2 regions of the Sphingopyxis sp. SCN 67-31 genome follow, and region 1 is predicted to be linked to the other one. Evidence: riboswitches for the same ligand, from Rfam matches in the RefSeq annotation. Region 1 holds a riboswitch; the other holds the start of a gene.

Region 1 (7,481 bases):
CGGCGCGACCCCATCCGCCGGGGGCGGTCAGGCCACGCGCATGCGCGAGCTGTTCAAGACGCTGGTGCTGCTGATCGACCTGTTCGACGCCAGCCACATCTTCTGGTCCCCCGCGCGGCTGTGGTCCGACGCCCCGCAGTTCCGCGCCGCGGTTGCCGAGATGCTGACGAGCGGCATGCCGCCCGTCCTGCACCTCGTCGCCTTTCGCCGGCACGAAACGGCGGGCGGCGCGCATGTCGGGACGCGCGGGCTCGCCGCCTTTGCCGGGCAGGAACTCACCGCCGCGATCCCGGCCGGCTGGACGGTGGCGGACATGGTGCGGCGGCTGGCGCGTCTCGCGCTCGACATCATGGTTAACGGCCCCATCGTCGAAAGACAGCGCGCGCGCGGGCTGCAACAGGGCGAATGGGTCGATCTGTCGCCGCGCCTCGATGCCGATCGGGGGCATGCGGTGGTGGACGTCGCCTTCGACCGCGGCGGCTGAGGCCGCGTTGCGGTGCGATTCGCGGCGATGGCGCGGGGCGCCGCCGCCGCGGCCCGGTTTCCAGCGCCATCACCTGCTGCCCGTCCTGCTGCTCCGCCGGCCGCAGATGGCGGCGATGTTCGACTGCCTGCGCGTCGAGGGCTTCCTGCTCCAGCGGTTCGACCTCAACGGCCTGATGCTGCCGGCAAGCGAGGGCGGCGCGCTGTCGTCGGGCCACGCGCTGCATCGCGGGCCGCACCCCGGCTATAGCGACGTGATGGTCGCGCGGGTCGAGCGTATCCGCGCCCATTTCGCCGCGCAGGCGTCCGGCGACCCGATCGCGGCGCGGCGGACCGCGGTGATGCGGCTGCGACTGTTGCAGGATACCGCGCGGCGCGCGCTGACCGACCGGCACGGCGCCGGCTTCTGGCTCAACCGGCGCGATCCGATGCGGATTTTCGCCGATCGCCCCTATCTGGACGACGCGATCGAGCGGCTGTTCGGCGGCGGGGTCAGCCGATGACCTTGCCTTGCAGTTCGCGCCACGCCTCGCGATATTGATCGGTCAGTTCGGCGACGAAATCGGCGGCGGGGCGCACCGCGCGCACCGACCCGATTCCCTGGCCGGACCCCCAGATGTCCTTCCACGCCTTGACCTTGGTATTGCCGCCCGAACCGAAATTCATCGTCTTGAGGTCGCCCTTCGGCAGCGCATCGGGGTCGAGCCCGGCGTTGACGATCGAGCCGCGCAGATAATTGCCGTGGACGCCGGTGAACAGGTCCGAATAGACGATGTCGGCGGCGCGCCCCTCGACGATCCCGGCCTTGTATCCGGCGTCGGCGTTCGCCTCGGCGCAGGCGATGAAGGCGCTGCCGATATAGGCGAGATCGGCGCCGCAGGCCTGCGCGGCAAGGATCGAGCGGCCGTGCGCGATCGCGCCCGACAGCGCGACCGGCCCGTCGAACCATTCGCGGATTTCCTGCACCAGCGCGAAGGGCGACTGGGTGCCGGCATGGCCGCCCGCGCCAGCCGCGACGGGGATCAGGCCGTCGGCACCCTTCTCGACCGCCTTGCGCGCGAAGCGGTCGTCGATGACGTCGTGAAGCGTGATGCCGCCCCAGTTATGGACCGCCTGGTTCAGCTCTTCGCGCGCGCCGAGCGAGGTGATGGTGATCGGCACCTTCCACTTCTCGCAGGTCGCGATATCGGCTTCGAGCCGGTCGTTCGAGCGATGGACGATCTGGTTGACCGCGAACGGCGCCGAGGGACGGTCGGGATTGTCGCGATCCCACGCCGCCAGTTCCTCGGTGATGCGGTGGAGCCATTCGTCGAGCAGCGTCTGCGGCCGCGCGTTGAGCGCCGGGAAGCTGCCGACGATCCCCGCCTTGCACTGCGCGATGACGAGGTCGGGGCCCGAGACGATGAACAGCGGCGAACCGATGACGGGCAGGCGAAGGCGGTCGAAAATCGCGGGAAGGGCCATGGGCGTCGCTCTCCGAATAGAGGTTTCGGCTGACCTTAACGTAAACGGAAGGCTGCGCAAGGGGGATCGCGGCTGCCTGTCACAAGCGCGAACGGGTCAGGACGGTGGGGGCGCGGTGGCGGTGCGGCCGAGCGCGCGCGGGCGCCGGTCGGGGCCGACGGCGACGAAGATGAAGACCGCTTGCGTCACCTTGTGTCCGTCCTCGGCATGGCGATCGCGCGCCCAGGCCTCGACCTCGACATGCATGGAGGTCCGGCCGATCTTCACCAGCCGGCCGAAAACCGACACCTCGTCGCCGACGAACACGGGGCGGTGGAAGGCCATGCCCTCCACCGAGACCGTGACCGCCCGGCCGCGCGCGTGGAGCGACGCGACCGAAGACGCGGCCAGGTCCATCTGTGCCATCAGCCAGCCGCCGAAGATATCGCCATAAACATTGGCGTTGGCGGGCATCGCGGTGACGCGGATCGTGGGCTGGTCCGCGGGCATGGTTTCGTCATGCATCATAGGCCTCCCGAATCCGCATCCGCTGCGCCGCGGCGACCATCGAGACGAGGGCCGGTCGCACCTCGTCCCACTTGCGCGTCTTGAGCCCGCAATCGGGATTCACCCAGAGTCGATCGGGCGGCAGGTGCCGTCCGGCGAGGGTCAGCAGGTCGGTCATCTCGCGCTCGGCCGGAATGCGCGGCGAATGAATGTCATAGACGCCGGGACCGATCTCGTTCGGATAGGCATAGCTTGCGAAGGCCCCGAGCAGTTCCATCTGCGACCGCGCGGTTTCGATCGAGATGACGTCGGCGTCCATCGCGCCGATCGCGGGAAGGATGTCGTTGAATTCCGAATAGCACATGTGGGTGTGGATCTGCGTGTCGTCGCGCACGCCGGAGGCCGCGATGCGAAAGCATTCGACCGCCCAGCCCAGATAATGCGGCCATTCGCCGCGGCGCAGCGGCAGCCCTTCGCGCAGCGCCGCCTCGTCGATCTGGACGATCGCGGCGCCCGCGGCCTCCAGGTCCAGCACCTCGTCGCGGATCGCCAGCGCGATCTGGCGGCAGCTCGCTTCGCGTGGCTGGTCGTCGCGGACGAACGACCAGTTGAGGATCGTCACCGGGCCGGTGAGCATGCCCTTCACCGGCCGGTCGGTCTGATCCTGGGCATAGCGCCACCAGTCGACCGTCATCGGCCGCGGGCGCGACACGTCGCCATAGAGGATCGGCGGCCGCACGCAGCGCGAGCCATAGCTCTGCACCCAGCCGCTGCGGGTGAAGGCGAAACCGGCAAGCTGTTCGCCGAAATATTGCACCATGTCGTTGCGCTCGAACTCGCCGTGGACGAGGACGTCGAGGCCGATCTCCTCCTGCCACTTGATCGCGGCGCGGGTTTCGACCTTCAGATAGCGGTCATAGGCCGCATCGTCGATTTCGCCCCGAATATGCGCGGCGCGCGCCTTGCGGACCTCCGCCGTCTGGGGAAAGGAGCCGATCGTCGTGGTCGGATAGCGGGGAAGCGGAAGGCGCCGGCGCTGCGCCTCGCGGCGGGCGGCGAAGGGCGCGGCCCGGCGCGCGGCGTCCGCATCGAGCGCGGCCAGGCGCGCGGCGACGGCGGGATCGTGGATGCGGGGCGAGGTCGCCCGGGCGACCGCGGCCATCCGCGACGCCGAAAAGGCGGCGAAGGCGGCATCCTCGCCTTCGTTCAACGCCCTGGCGAGCGCGGCGAGTTCCTCGATCTTTTGCGTCGCGAAGGCCAGCCATTGCGCGATTTCGGGATCGAGCGCGGTTTCGAGCGCCAGATCGACCGGGACGTGGAGCAGCGAACAGGATGGCGCGAGGATCAGGTCGCGCGTCGCCGCCAGTTCCTTGAGCCGCCAGTAAAGGTCGGAAAGGTTGGCGCGCCAGATGTTGCGGCCGTCGACGATGCCGAGCGACAGCAGGACGTGCGACCGCACCTTGTCGAGTGCCGGGCCGAGCTGTTCGGGCGCGCGGACGAGGTCGAGGTGGAGGCCGTGGACGGGCAGTTCGGCAGCGAGATCGAGATTGTCGCCGAGACCGCCGAAATAGGGGGTGAGCATCAGGCGTGGCCCCGCCGTCGCGAGCCGCGCATAGGCGCGCTCGAACGCGGCGCGCTGCGCATCGTCGAGATCGAGGACGAGGCAGGGCTCGTCGATCTGCACCCACTCGGCGCCCTGTTTCGTCAGCCGCGCGAGAATCTCGGCATAGGTGTCGAGCAGCGCGGGAAGCAGGGCGAGCGGTTCGACCGCCTTGCCCTTGGCGAGCATCAGGTAGCTGACCGGGCCGAGCAGCACCGGGCGCGTCTGATACCCCAGCGCCTTCGCTTCGTCATATTCGTCGAAGATCTTCGTCGAAGCGATGCGGAAGGTCTGGCCGGCGGTGAGTTCGGGGACGAGGAAATGATAGTTGGTGTCGAACCATTTGGTCATCTCCTGCGCGGTCGTATCGGCGGCGTGGCCGCACCCGGCGTGCATCGGATCGCCCTGCGCGCCGCGCGCCATCGCGAAATAGAGATCGGTATCGACCGTCTCGCCGTCCCAGTCGTAGCGCGCGGGGACGGCGCCGATCAGCGCCGAGGTGTCGAGCACATGGTCGTAGAGCGAAAAATCGTTCGACGGCAGGATGTCGGCCCCCAGCGCCTTCTGCCGCGCCCAATGGGCGACGCGCAGGCCAGCGGCTGCGGCGTGCAGGTCGGCGAGGGTCGATTTGTCCGACCAGTAGGATTCGAGCGCGACCTTGAGTTCGCGGCGAAGGCCGATGCGGGGAAAGCCTAAAGTGGCGACGCTGACAGTCATTTCGAGCACCTTGCAGGGGGCAAGGGCGACGGACAGACGCGAACGCACGATATCCCGCGTCCGCAGGGCAAGGGTCGGACGCAGCCATGCATGCGGCCTGACCGGGCACCCCGCCGGAGGACGTATCTGACGAGGCAGGTCTCCTGGCTCGCGGGTCGCCGCAGCGGTCTGGCCTTCCCGGTTCCTTGCCGAACCAGTGGCATGATCGACCGCCGCTCGCCGCTTACAGTTGCGGGGGCAGCGCCGGTTTTGCACCGGCTTCCCATCTTCGCTCCGCCCCGGATGCCCGGCGCGAAGAACCTCGACAGCATGCAGAATAGGCGCCGCGACGATCCTGTCAAGCACTATATAAAGAAATCTTTATATGTGTTTCGCGGCGTGGTGATTGCCCTATCCTAAAAGGCAGTCGCCAGCAGCGCGGCGGTGGCGGCCGCGATCGCCAGCAGGAGCGCGATCTTCGGGCCGTGCGAGGCGAGAATATGGGTCCGCCGGCGATCGAAGGGCGGCCCTTCGACCGCATGAGAAAGCTCGGGTTCGGGCCGCGTGCGCGCCGCGAAGGCGGGCGGCGATGCGAGGGCGGGGCCGCTGATCCCGCTGGCGAGCGCCAGCTTCTCGAACGCCACCGCCATCTTCTCGCGGTCGAGGTGCCGGTCGATCGCCTCGCGCTCGGGGTCGGGATCGGGCGGCGGCGGCAGGCTTGCGACCCTGCGCTCGATTTCGCGGTCGAGCGCGTGGAGGCGGTCGATCGCCTCGACGATCCGCTGCCGGTCGCTGCTGGCGAGCGCCAGTTCGAGACGGGTCAGCGACAGCGCGCTCGCGCGGCAATATTGCAGGCTCCAGAACAGGTCGCTGCTTCCCCCGTCGGCGGGGAGCGGCCCGGCGGGCGCGACGGACGCGCTCGGGCCGCTGGCGGACGGGGCCTGGGATGCGTTCACGGGTCCTTCTCCTTCGCCGCCCCCCGGCTGCGCGCATCGGCTTAGGACCAAATGCGCGCACCGCGAAACGCCGATCGGGCCAGTCGTGACCGGGATGCGGCGGACGGGAGAGGGAAGGGGTGCGCGGAGGCCGGGGCGGCCCGCGCCGCCCCGGCCTCCGCGACCGGATCAGATCGCGTTCGCCGCCGACAGGATCGCGCGCACGCTGGCGGTCGCGACATCGGTGTCGAGACCGCAGCCGAACAGGCTGCGGCCGTCGGGGGTGCGGCATTCGACATAAGCGGCGGCCTGCACGTTGCTGCCCTGGCCGATCGCATGTTCCGAATAATCGACGATGTCCATCGCCGGGCCGCCCGATTCGGCCAGCGCGGCGACGACGCTCGACATCAGGCCGTTGCCGCGGCCGCTGATGCTGCGCTCGGCGCCGTCGATGGTCAGCTTGCCGGCGAAGATGCGGTCGGCGCCGCTCTGGCTTTCCGCCCAGCTCACGAGCTGGAAGCGCTTGCCGTCCGCCGCCAGATAATGCCCCTCGAAGGCGGTCCAGATGTCGTCGGCGGTCAGCTCGCGGCTCGTCTGGTCCGCCACCGCCTGGACGATGTGGCTGAAGCTCGTCTGCATCTTCTTCGGCAGCTTCAGCCCCTTGTCCTGTTCGAGCACCCAGGCGACGCCGCCCTTGCCCGACTGGCTGTTGACGCGGATCACCGCTTCGTAGCTGCGCCCCAGGTCGGCGGGGTCGATCGGCAGGTAAGGGACTTCCCACTTGTCGTCGTTCTGCCGCTCGCGCGCCGCGAACCCCTTCTTGATCGCGTCCTGGTGGCTGCCCGAAAAGGCGGTGTAGACCAGCTCGCCGCCATAGGGGTGGCGCGGGTGGACAGGCAACTGGTTGCAATATTCGACCGTCTGGATGACCTGATCGATGTCGGAGAAGTCCAGTTCGGGGTCGACGCCCTGCGTGTACATGTTGAGCGCGATGGTGACGAGGCAGGTGTTGCCGGTGCGCTCGCCGTTTCCGAACAGGCAGCCCTCGACGCGGTCGGCGCCCGCGAGCAGGCCGAGTTCGGCCGCCGCGACCCCGGTGCCGCGGTCGTTGTGCGTGTGCAGGCTGATCAGCGCGCGGTCGCGGTTCGGCAGATGCTTGCAGAAATATTCGATCTGGTCGGCGTAGATGTTCGGCGTCGCCGCCTCGACCGTCGCGGGCAGGTTGAGGATGATCGGCTTGTCCGCCGTCGGCTGGAGCACGTCCATCACCGCGGCGCAGCATTCGATGCTGAAATCGATCTCCGCGGTCGAGAAGGTCTCGGGGCTGTATTCGAAGCGCCAGTCGGTGCCGGGCAGGCGCGCGGCATTGTCGCGCAGCTGCTTCGCGCCGTCGATGGCGATCTGTTTGATCTCGGGCATCTCCATGCCGAAGACGATGCGGCGCCACGCGGGGCTGACCGCGTTGTAAAGGTGGACGATCGCGGTCTTCGCGCCCGCCAGGCTGTCGAAGCTGGTGCGGATCAGGTCGGCGCGCGCCTGCGTCAGCACCTGTGGCGTGACGTCGTCGGGGATGCGGCCCGAGCGGACGAGGTTCTGGATATAATCGAAATCGGTCGCGCCCGAAGCGGGGAAGCCGACCTCGATCTCCTTGAGCCCGCATTTGACGAGCAGGTCGAAGAAGCGCGTCTTCTTTTCGGCGTCCATCGGGTCGATCAGCGCCTGGTTGCCGTCGCGCAGATCGGTCGAGAGCCAGATCGGGGCCTTGGTGATCGTGCGGGCGGGCCACTGGCGGTTTTCCAGTGGGACCTGCGGAAAGG
Region 2 (7,481 bases), on a different contig from region 1:
CAGCATCAGCGCGCCGCTCATTCGCGGCTGCGCCCCAGCGCGGTGATCGTCGGCCAGGCGCCGCCAAGGTCGACCTCGGCCTCTATGCCATAGACCGCGCGCAGATTCGCGCGCGTCAGCACCGCGGCGGGCGGACCGTCGGCAACGATCGCGCCCTTGTCGATCAGCAGCAGCCGGTCGCAATAGCGCGCCGCCATGGTCAGGTCGTGGAGTACCGCGATGACGAGGCCGCCGCCGTGCGCTTCGCCGCGCAGCAGGTCCATGACGTCGATCTGGTGGCCGGGGTCGAGGCTGGCGAGCGGTTCGTCGGCGACCAGCATCGGCGCTTCGACCGCCAGCGCGCGGGCGAGAAGGATGCGCGCGCGCTCGCCGCCCGACACGTGGGTCGCGTCGCGATCCCGCAGGTCGAGCACCCCGGCGCGCGTCATCGCGCGCTCGATCGCGGCGAGGTCGGCGGCGCCCGGGCGCGACATCGGGCCGAGGTGCGGCAGGCGGCCGAGCCCGACGAGCCGCTCGACGGTCAGCGGCCAGTGGAGTGTCTGGCCCTGCGGCAGATAGGCGGCGCATCGCGCCAGCGTCGCGCGCGGCATCGCGGCGACGTCGGCGCCGTCGATGCGGATGCGCCCGGTGCTCGGCACCAGCGCGAGCAGCGCGCACGCCAGCGTCGACTTGCCCGCGCCATTGGGGCCGACGATGCCGGTGAGCGTGCCCCCGGCCAGCGCCGCGCTGACGTCGCGCACCACGGGGCGCCGCCCGAGGCGGACATCGACATGATCGAGCGTCAGCGTCACCACAGCCGGCGCTCGCGCATCAGGTGGAACAGGAAGACGGGCACGCCCAGAAAGGCGGTCACGACGCCCAGCTTGAGCTCGCTGGTCGTATCGATCAGCCGCACCGCCAGGTCGGCGAGCGTCAGCAGCGCCGCGCCGCCGATCGCCGAGGGCAGCAGGATCGCCGACGGGCTGCGGTCGGTCAGCGGGCGGATCAGATGCGGGACGATCAGCCCGACGAAGCCGATCGCGCCCGACACCGCGACCGCGCCGCCGACCCCGATCGCGGTGCCGAGCAGCAGGCGCAGGCGCGTGCGGGCAAGGTCGACGCCGAGCGCCTGCGCACCGTCCTCGCCCAGCGTCAGCGCGTCGAGCGCGCGCCCGTTCCACAGCAGCAGCGCCATCCCGGCGCCGATGCACGGCAGCGCCGCCCACAAATGGCCGAACGAACGATTTTCGAGGCTGCCCATCAGCCAGGTCATGATCTCCATCGCCGCGAAGGGGTTGGGCGACAGGTTGAGCGCGAGGCTGATGCCCGCCCCCGCGAGCGTGCCGACGGCGATGCCGGCGAGGATCAGCGTCAGCGGGCTTTCGGAGCGGCCCGCGAGCGCGAAGAGCAGCGCGAGCGACAGCAGCGCACCGGCGATCGACAGCAGCGGCAGCGCCGCAGGGTGAAGATTGGCGAGCCCGAAATAGAGCGCGGCGACCGCGCCAAGCGCCGCGGCGTTCGAGGTGCCGAGCACCGACGGCTCGGCGAGGGGATTGCGCAGATAGCCTTGCAGCGCCGCGCCCGCGAGCCCGAGCATGGCGCCGACCGCGAGCCCGACCAGCAGGCGCGGCAGGCGCAGGTCGAAGAGGATGACGGTCGCGACATGATCGCCGCGGCCGGATGCGGCGGCAAACAGGCGGGCGAGCGGCAGGTCGACGGTGCCGAAGCACAGCGAAGCTGCCGCCACGCCGCATGCAAGCGCGAGCAGCGCCAGCGTCAGCCGCCGGGGCGATCGGGCGTCGCGCATCGTCATCGGCGCGCGCCGTCGTGGCGCTGGATCTGCCCGGCAAGGCGGTGCACGGCCGCCCCATAAGCGGGGCCGCCGCAAACGGTCCACGCCTCCGGCACGCTGAGCCGCGGAATGCCCCGAAGCGCGGGATGATGCAGCATCTCGCTGCCCTGATCGGTGATGGTGTCGCTCGCGCTTTCGACGATCAGGAAATCGGGGTTCGCCGCCACCATCTCCTCGAGGCTCAGTTGCGACAGCGGCGGCTTGCCCAGCTTTGCGGCAAGATTGACCAGCCCGACGCGCCCCATCATTTCGTCGATCAGCGTCCCCGTCCCGGTCATGTAGCCGCGCCGCTGGTAATAGGCGGCGACCCGGCCGCGCCCCGGGCGGGGCACGCCGGCGAGGTCGCGCTCCATCCGCGCGATCAGCGCTTCGCCGCGCGCCGGATCGCCGAGCGCGGTCGCGGTCAGGCGGATCGTCCGGCGGATGACGTCGAAGCTGTCGGCGGTCGGCAGGTCGAGCGTCCGAAAGCTGCCGCGCGGCAGCGCCGCGACCGCCGCGCTGCCGCTCGCGGGCATGCCGACGATCAGGTCGGGCGCCGCGACCAGTATCTGTTCGGCGGCGTTGCGGATCAGCGGCAGCCCGCGCGCCGCCGCGGCGGCCGCGGACATGCCGGGGTCGGTCGCGTTGCGCGTCAGCCCGGCGATCCGGTCGCGGTCGGCGAGCGCGAGCAGCAGCTGGTCGGCGCACAGGTTGAGCGACACGACGCGCTGCGGCGCGGCCGGTGGCGTCGCCGGCGCCGCGCGGCCGCCCTGCTGCGCCCACAGTGCGCCGCCGCCGGCGAGCAGCAGCGCGAGCGCGGGCAGGGCGGCGTGCGGGGTCAAGCGGGTTCCTCTTCCCTCAGAAGCGCAGGCGGACGCCGCCATAGGCGGCCCGGCCCGGCGTCGCGATGCTGAAAACCTCCTCATAGTCGACCCCGAGCAGATTCTCGACGCGCCCGAAGACCGAGATGGCATCGGTCACCCGGTAATCGGCGCCAAGGTTGACGAGCACATAGTCCTTCATCGCGACCACGACCGGGACATAGCTGGGGTCGATATAGGCGAGGTCGGTCGTGCGGCCGTTGTAGCGCAGCGTCAGGGTCCCCGCAAAGCGCTGGTCGCTGCTCGACACGGTGGTGTTGAAGCTGGCGATATGCTTCGGCCGCCGCACTTCGGGCGCGCCGTTCTCGCGCGCCTTGATCCAGCTGTAGGCGAGGTCGAAGCGAAGCTGCGGCAGCGGCCGCGCGCTGGCGAAGGCCTCGATGCCGTGCTGCTTGCTCGTCGTCGCGCGGTTCGCCGGAGTCGCGGTGAAGTCGGGCGCCGGATAGTCGGTGAAGATCTCGTCCTTCAGCGTCGAATCGAACCAGGTCGCCCCGACCGTCGCCCAGTCGTCGGCGCCGAAGCTCTGCTCGATCCCCGCTTCCCAGCCCTCGGACTTTTCGGGTTTCAGGTCGGGATTGCCGATGTAGCGGCCGTCGATATAGCCGAACAGCTCGAAATAGCCCGGATTCTTGACCCCGGTGCCATAGGCGCCGCGGATGCGCGTGCCGGTCGGAAGGCGATAGCTGCCCTGGACGCGCCAGGTCGTCGCATCGTCGAAGCGGTTGTTGTCGTCGTGGCGCAGCGACGCGCCGAGCGAGAGCGCGCCCGCGGTCAGCTCATATTGGGCGACCAGCCCCAGATTGTCGGTGTGGCGCTTTCCCTGAAAGGCGCCCGGCGTCAGCGTGCGGAAGGCCTCGCGCTCGACATCGACCGCACCGGTCAGCCGGTGGGCGATCGCATCGGTCCCGAAGCGGATGCTCGAGGTCAGCGATCCCTTGTAGCGCTGTCCCTTGCTGCCATAGTCCAACCCGAAGGGGGAGCGGCCGTGGCGCGCGGTGTCGGAAAGCTGCCCCGACAGGCTGGTCACCCAGCGCCCGTCGAGCGCGGTCAGTTCGGCCGCCAGCAGGGCATGGAAGGATTCGGTCTCGACATGGACGCCGGGGCTGTCGACGATATAGCCGAAGCGCGGGCTCGTCGTATCATATTCGCTGTCGTCGTTGTCGGCGTCGCTGAAGCCATAGCGCAGCACGGCGTTCAGCCGGAAGGCGTCGCTCGGCGTCCAGCCCAGCTTCGCGCTCGCGCCGACCGTCTGCATCCCGACGTCGCGCACCCCGCCGCGCGCGGTCGGATAGCCGTTCGCGCCGTAATAGGTACCGGTGATCGCATAGTCGAAGCTGTCCGATGCGCCCGCGGCGCGGGCGCTGCCGGCGACGGTGCCGAACGACCCGCCCTCGATCCGGGCGCTCAGGCCCGGCGCCTCGCGTCCCGACAGGGTGATGTAATGGATCACGCCGCCGATCGCGTCGGAGCCATAGAGCGACGATTGCTGGCCGCGCAGCACCTCGATCCGCGCGGCGGGGTCGGCGAGCAGACCGCCGAAATCGAACTGGCCCTGATAGGGGTCGGCGACCTCGATGCCGTCGACCAGGACGAGGACGTGATTGGCTTCGCTGCCGCGGATGCGGATATCGGTCATGCCGCCGAGGCCGCCGGTGCGGCTGACCGCGACGCCGGGCACGTCGCGCAGCACGTCGGAAACGATGCGCGTCTGGCGCTGTTCGAGCGCTTCGCTGTCGATCGCCGTGACCGAGGCGCCGAGCTGGTCCGCCCGGACCCCTTCGCCCGAACGCGAGGCAGTGACGATGATCGCGTCGCCGGGGCGCGGGTCGGCGGCGGCATCGCCGGTCTGGGCCAGCGCCGGCGACGTCGCCGCCAGCGCCACGATGGAAAGGCCGTATTTCAACATGGGAGTCCCCCATGCGCCGAGAGCGAAGGCGGGGACCTGCCGAGCCGCGTGCGCGATCGACCGGCGCACGGGCGGCGGGCTGGCGCAAGGCGCCCGCATTTCGTGCCCCGAAGCGGCCCCGGCCGCTGGGTCGTCGCTCGACGGAGTTCTCCGTGCCCTGGCCTTTCCCTGGACCGAGGCATTGAGCGACCCGCGCCGGCAGGTCTCCTGGCTCGCGGGTCGTCGCTTGATGCACGCCTTCCCAGGTCGCCCCAGTGGCAGACCCGGTCGGGGACCGGGTCGGTGCATCGCGCTCGCCGCTTACAGTTGCAGGGACAGCCCCGGTTTCGAAGGCCCGGCCGGACCCCCTTACCGCGTTCCCTTTTAAGCCCCATCGGGGCACCGGCGCGATCAATGCAAGGTTGCCCTTGCGGCGCCCGCCCATAGCGCCTCGGCATATTTTGGCAATCGGCTTTTGCGGGGCCTGCGCGCTTGCCCGAACCGTCCGCCGGGACTAGGAGCGCGGCGTGGCCGATCTTTCCGCCTTCCGCCGACCGGGCTGGCTGCTGCTACCGGTGCTTCTCGCGCTGCTCGCGCGGGTGCTGGTCGCGCCGGGCTGGATGATCGGGCCCGATGCCGGGGGTTCGATCACCGTCCGCGTCTGTTCGGACCCGTCGAACCCCGGCGGGACGATGACCATCCCGGTCCAGACCGCGGGCGATCATCCCGATGGCGAGGGGCAGCAGCATTGCCCGTGGGGCGCGCTCGCGGTGGCGCCGATCGTGCCCGATGCCCCGGCACTGCCCGCGGCGCCGGCACCGGCCGCCCCCACGCCGCTGGCGATCCCCTCGCTCGGCTTCGCGCCGGGCATCGCCTCGCCGCTTCCTCCCAGCACCGGCCCGCCCGCCTTCGCCTGATTCAGACCGATCGCCGGCCGCGCTTCCGCGCGCGCCGGCCTTGCCTGATTTTCAGCGAAGGATTTTCCATGACCCGTTCCGTTACCCGCGCGGCGCCCCTGCCGGCGCTCGCCCTCGCCCTGTCGTTTTCCCCGGTGCCCTTTTCCCCCGCCGCTCACGCCGAGGAGGCGACGATCATCGTCACCGCGCCGACGCTCGCCGACGCCGCGCAGCAGCGCGCGGCGCAGACCCCCGGCGGCACCGATGTCGTCACGCATCAGGATTATGCCGACAAGACGATCGTGTCGCTGCGCGATACGCTCGCCTTCTCGCCCGGCGTCTACCTCCAGCCGCGCTATGGGCAGGAGGTGCGCCTCGCGATCCGCGGCTCGGGCCTCTCGCGCGGCTTCCACATGCGCGGCGTCACGCTGTTGCAGGACGGGGTGCCGATCAACCTCGCCGACGACAATGGTGATTTTCAGGAGCTGGAGCCGATCTTCTTCGACCATCTCGAAGTCTATCGCGGCGCCAATGCGCTGCGCTTCGGTTCGGGAACGCTGGGCGGCGCGATCAACGGCGTGACTCCGACCGGGCGCACCGCCCACGGCGTCTATCTGCGCGGCGACGCCGGCAGCTTCGGCCTGCTGCGCGGCCTGGTTTCGGCGGGCGTCGCCAGCGGGCCGGTCGACGCCTGGGGCGCGGTCAGCGCCGACACGTCGGACGGCGACCGCGACCATGCGCGGCGCCGCAGCCTGCGCTTCCACGGCAATGTCGGGCTAACGCTCGGCGACGGGGTCGCGACGCGCTTCTATGCGAGCATCAACCGCATCCGCCAGCAATTGCCGGGCGCGCTGACCGAGGCGCAGGCGCTGACCGCCCCGCGCGGCGCCAATGCGGGCAGCATCGCGGGCGATCAGCGACGCGACATCGATTCGCTGCGCTTGCAGAACCGCACCCGCTTCGACCTCGGCACCGCGACGCTCGAGGTCGGGGGTTTCGTCAACGCGAAATCGCTCTTTCACCCGATCTTTCAGCTGATCGACCAGAAATCGACCGACGTCGGCGGGTTCGCGCGGCTCGACTATGCCGCGGGGCCGGTCGAGGTGACGCTGGGGGGCGAGATTCGCCGTGGCAGCACCCACGCGCGGCAGTTCGTCAACGTCGCCGGCCGGCGCGGCGCGCTGACCCTCGACGCCGATCAGGAGGCGCGGACCGCGAACCTCTATGGCGAACTGCGCGTGCGGCCGGTGCCGCCGGTGACGCTGATCGCGGGGGGCGTCTATGCCGATGGCATGCGCAAGCGGCGCGTCGGCTTTTCGGCGACCCCGGCCGCCGACGGGCGCGTCGCGTTCGACGCCTTTTCGCCCAAGTTCGGCGTGCTGGTCGAACCGGCGGAGCATGTCCAGATCTTCGCCAACTACAGCCGCTCGGCCGAATTTCCCGGTTTCGGGGAGGTGTTCCAGTCGATCGGCATGCCGCCCGCCAGCGCGCTGATCGCCGACATCCGGCCGCAGCGCGCCTGGACGGCGGAGATCGGCACGCGCGGAACGATGGGTCCGGTGCGTTGGGACGTCGCCTGGTATCGCGCGGCGATCACCGGCGAGATGCTGCAATATACGGTGAACGGCAGCATCCCCGCCGCCACCTTCAACGCCGACCGGACGCTGCATCGGGGGGTGGAGGCCGGGCTGGAGCTGACCCTCGCACCCTGGCTGCGGCTGCGCCAGACCTATGCCTACAGCGACTTCCGCTTCCGGGGCGACGCGCAGTTCGGCGACAATCGCCTGCCGGTGGTGCCGAGGCATGTCTATCGGGCGGAGGTCCGCATCGGCGGCGAGGCGCTGCACGTCGCGCCGACGCTCGAATGGGTGCCGCAGGGACCGTGGGCCGATTATGCCAACCGGGTGCGCACGCCGGGCTATGCGCTGGTCGGCCTGACCGGCGGCGCGCGTATTACCGACGGGATCGACGCCTTCGTCGACGTCCGCAACATCGCCGGCAAGAAAGCG

What was found. A riboswitch is a leader RNA that binds a small molecule or an ion and turns the genes downstream of it on or off. The one in region 1 is predicted to bind cobalamin.
Region 2: another riboswitch for cobalamin. It lies ahead of ABS88_RS12780 (TonB-dependent receptor plug domain-containing protein); the one in region 1 lies ahead of metE (5-methyltetrahydropteroyltriglutamate--homocysteine S-methyltransferase).

Annotation. Positions count from the first base shown of each region.
Region 1 covers NZ_MEFH01000092.1:11,600-19,080, reverse strand. Annotated here, with positions in the region: gene ABS88_RS18615 (hypothetical protein) at 1-484, shown strand, start outside; gene ABS88_RS18610 (AHH domain-containing protein) at 447-986, shown strand; gene ABS88_RS18605 (NAD(P)H-dependent flavin oxidoreductase) at 976-1,947, opposite strand; gene ABS88_RS18600 (acyl-CoA thioesterase) at 2,044-2,451, opposite strand; gene metE (5-methyltetrahydropteroyltriglutamate--homocysteine S-methyltransferase) at 2,444-4,750, opposite strand; cobalamin riboswitch at 4,867-5,069, opposite strand; gene ABS88_RS18590 (hypothetical protein) at 5,146-5,685, opposite strand; gene leuA (2-isopropylmalate synthase) at 5,854-7,481, opposite strand, start outside.
Region 2 covers NZ_MEFH01000063.1:21,325-28,805, forward strand. Annotated here, with positions in the region: gene ABS88_RS12760 (cobyric acid synthase) at 1-21, opposite strand, end outside; gene ABS88_RS12765 (ABC transporter ATP-binding protein) at 18-794, opposite strand; gene ABS88_RS12770 (FecCD family ABC transporter permease) at 788-1,786, opposite strand; gene ABS88_RS12775 (ABC transporter substrate-binding protein) at 1,789-2,652, opposite strand; gene ABS88_RS12780 (TonB-dependent receptor plug domain-containing protein) at 2,669-4,597, opposite strand; cobalamin riboswitch at 4,778-4,998, opposite strand; gene ABS88_RS12785 (hypothetical protein) at 5,104-5,493, shown strand; gene ABS88_RS12790 (TonB-dependent receptor family protein) at 5,562-7,481, shown strand, end outside.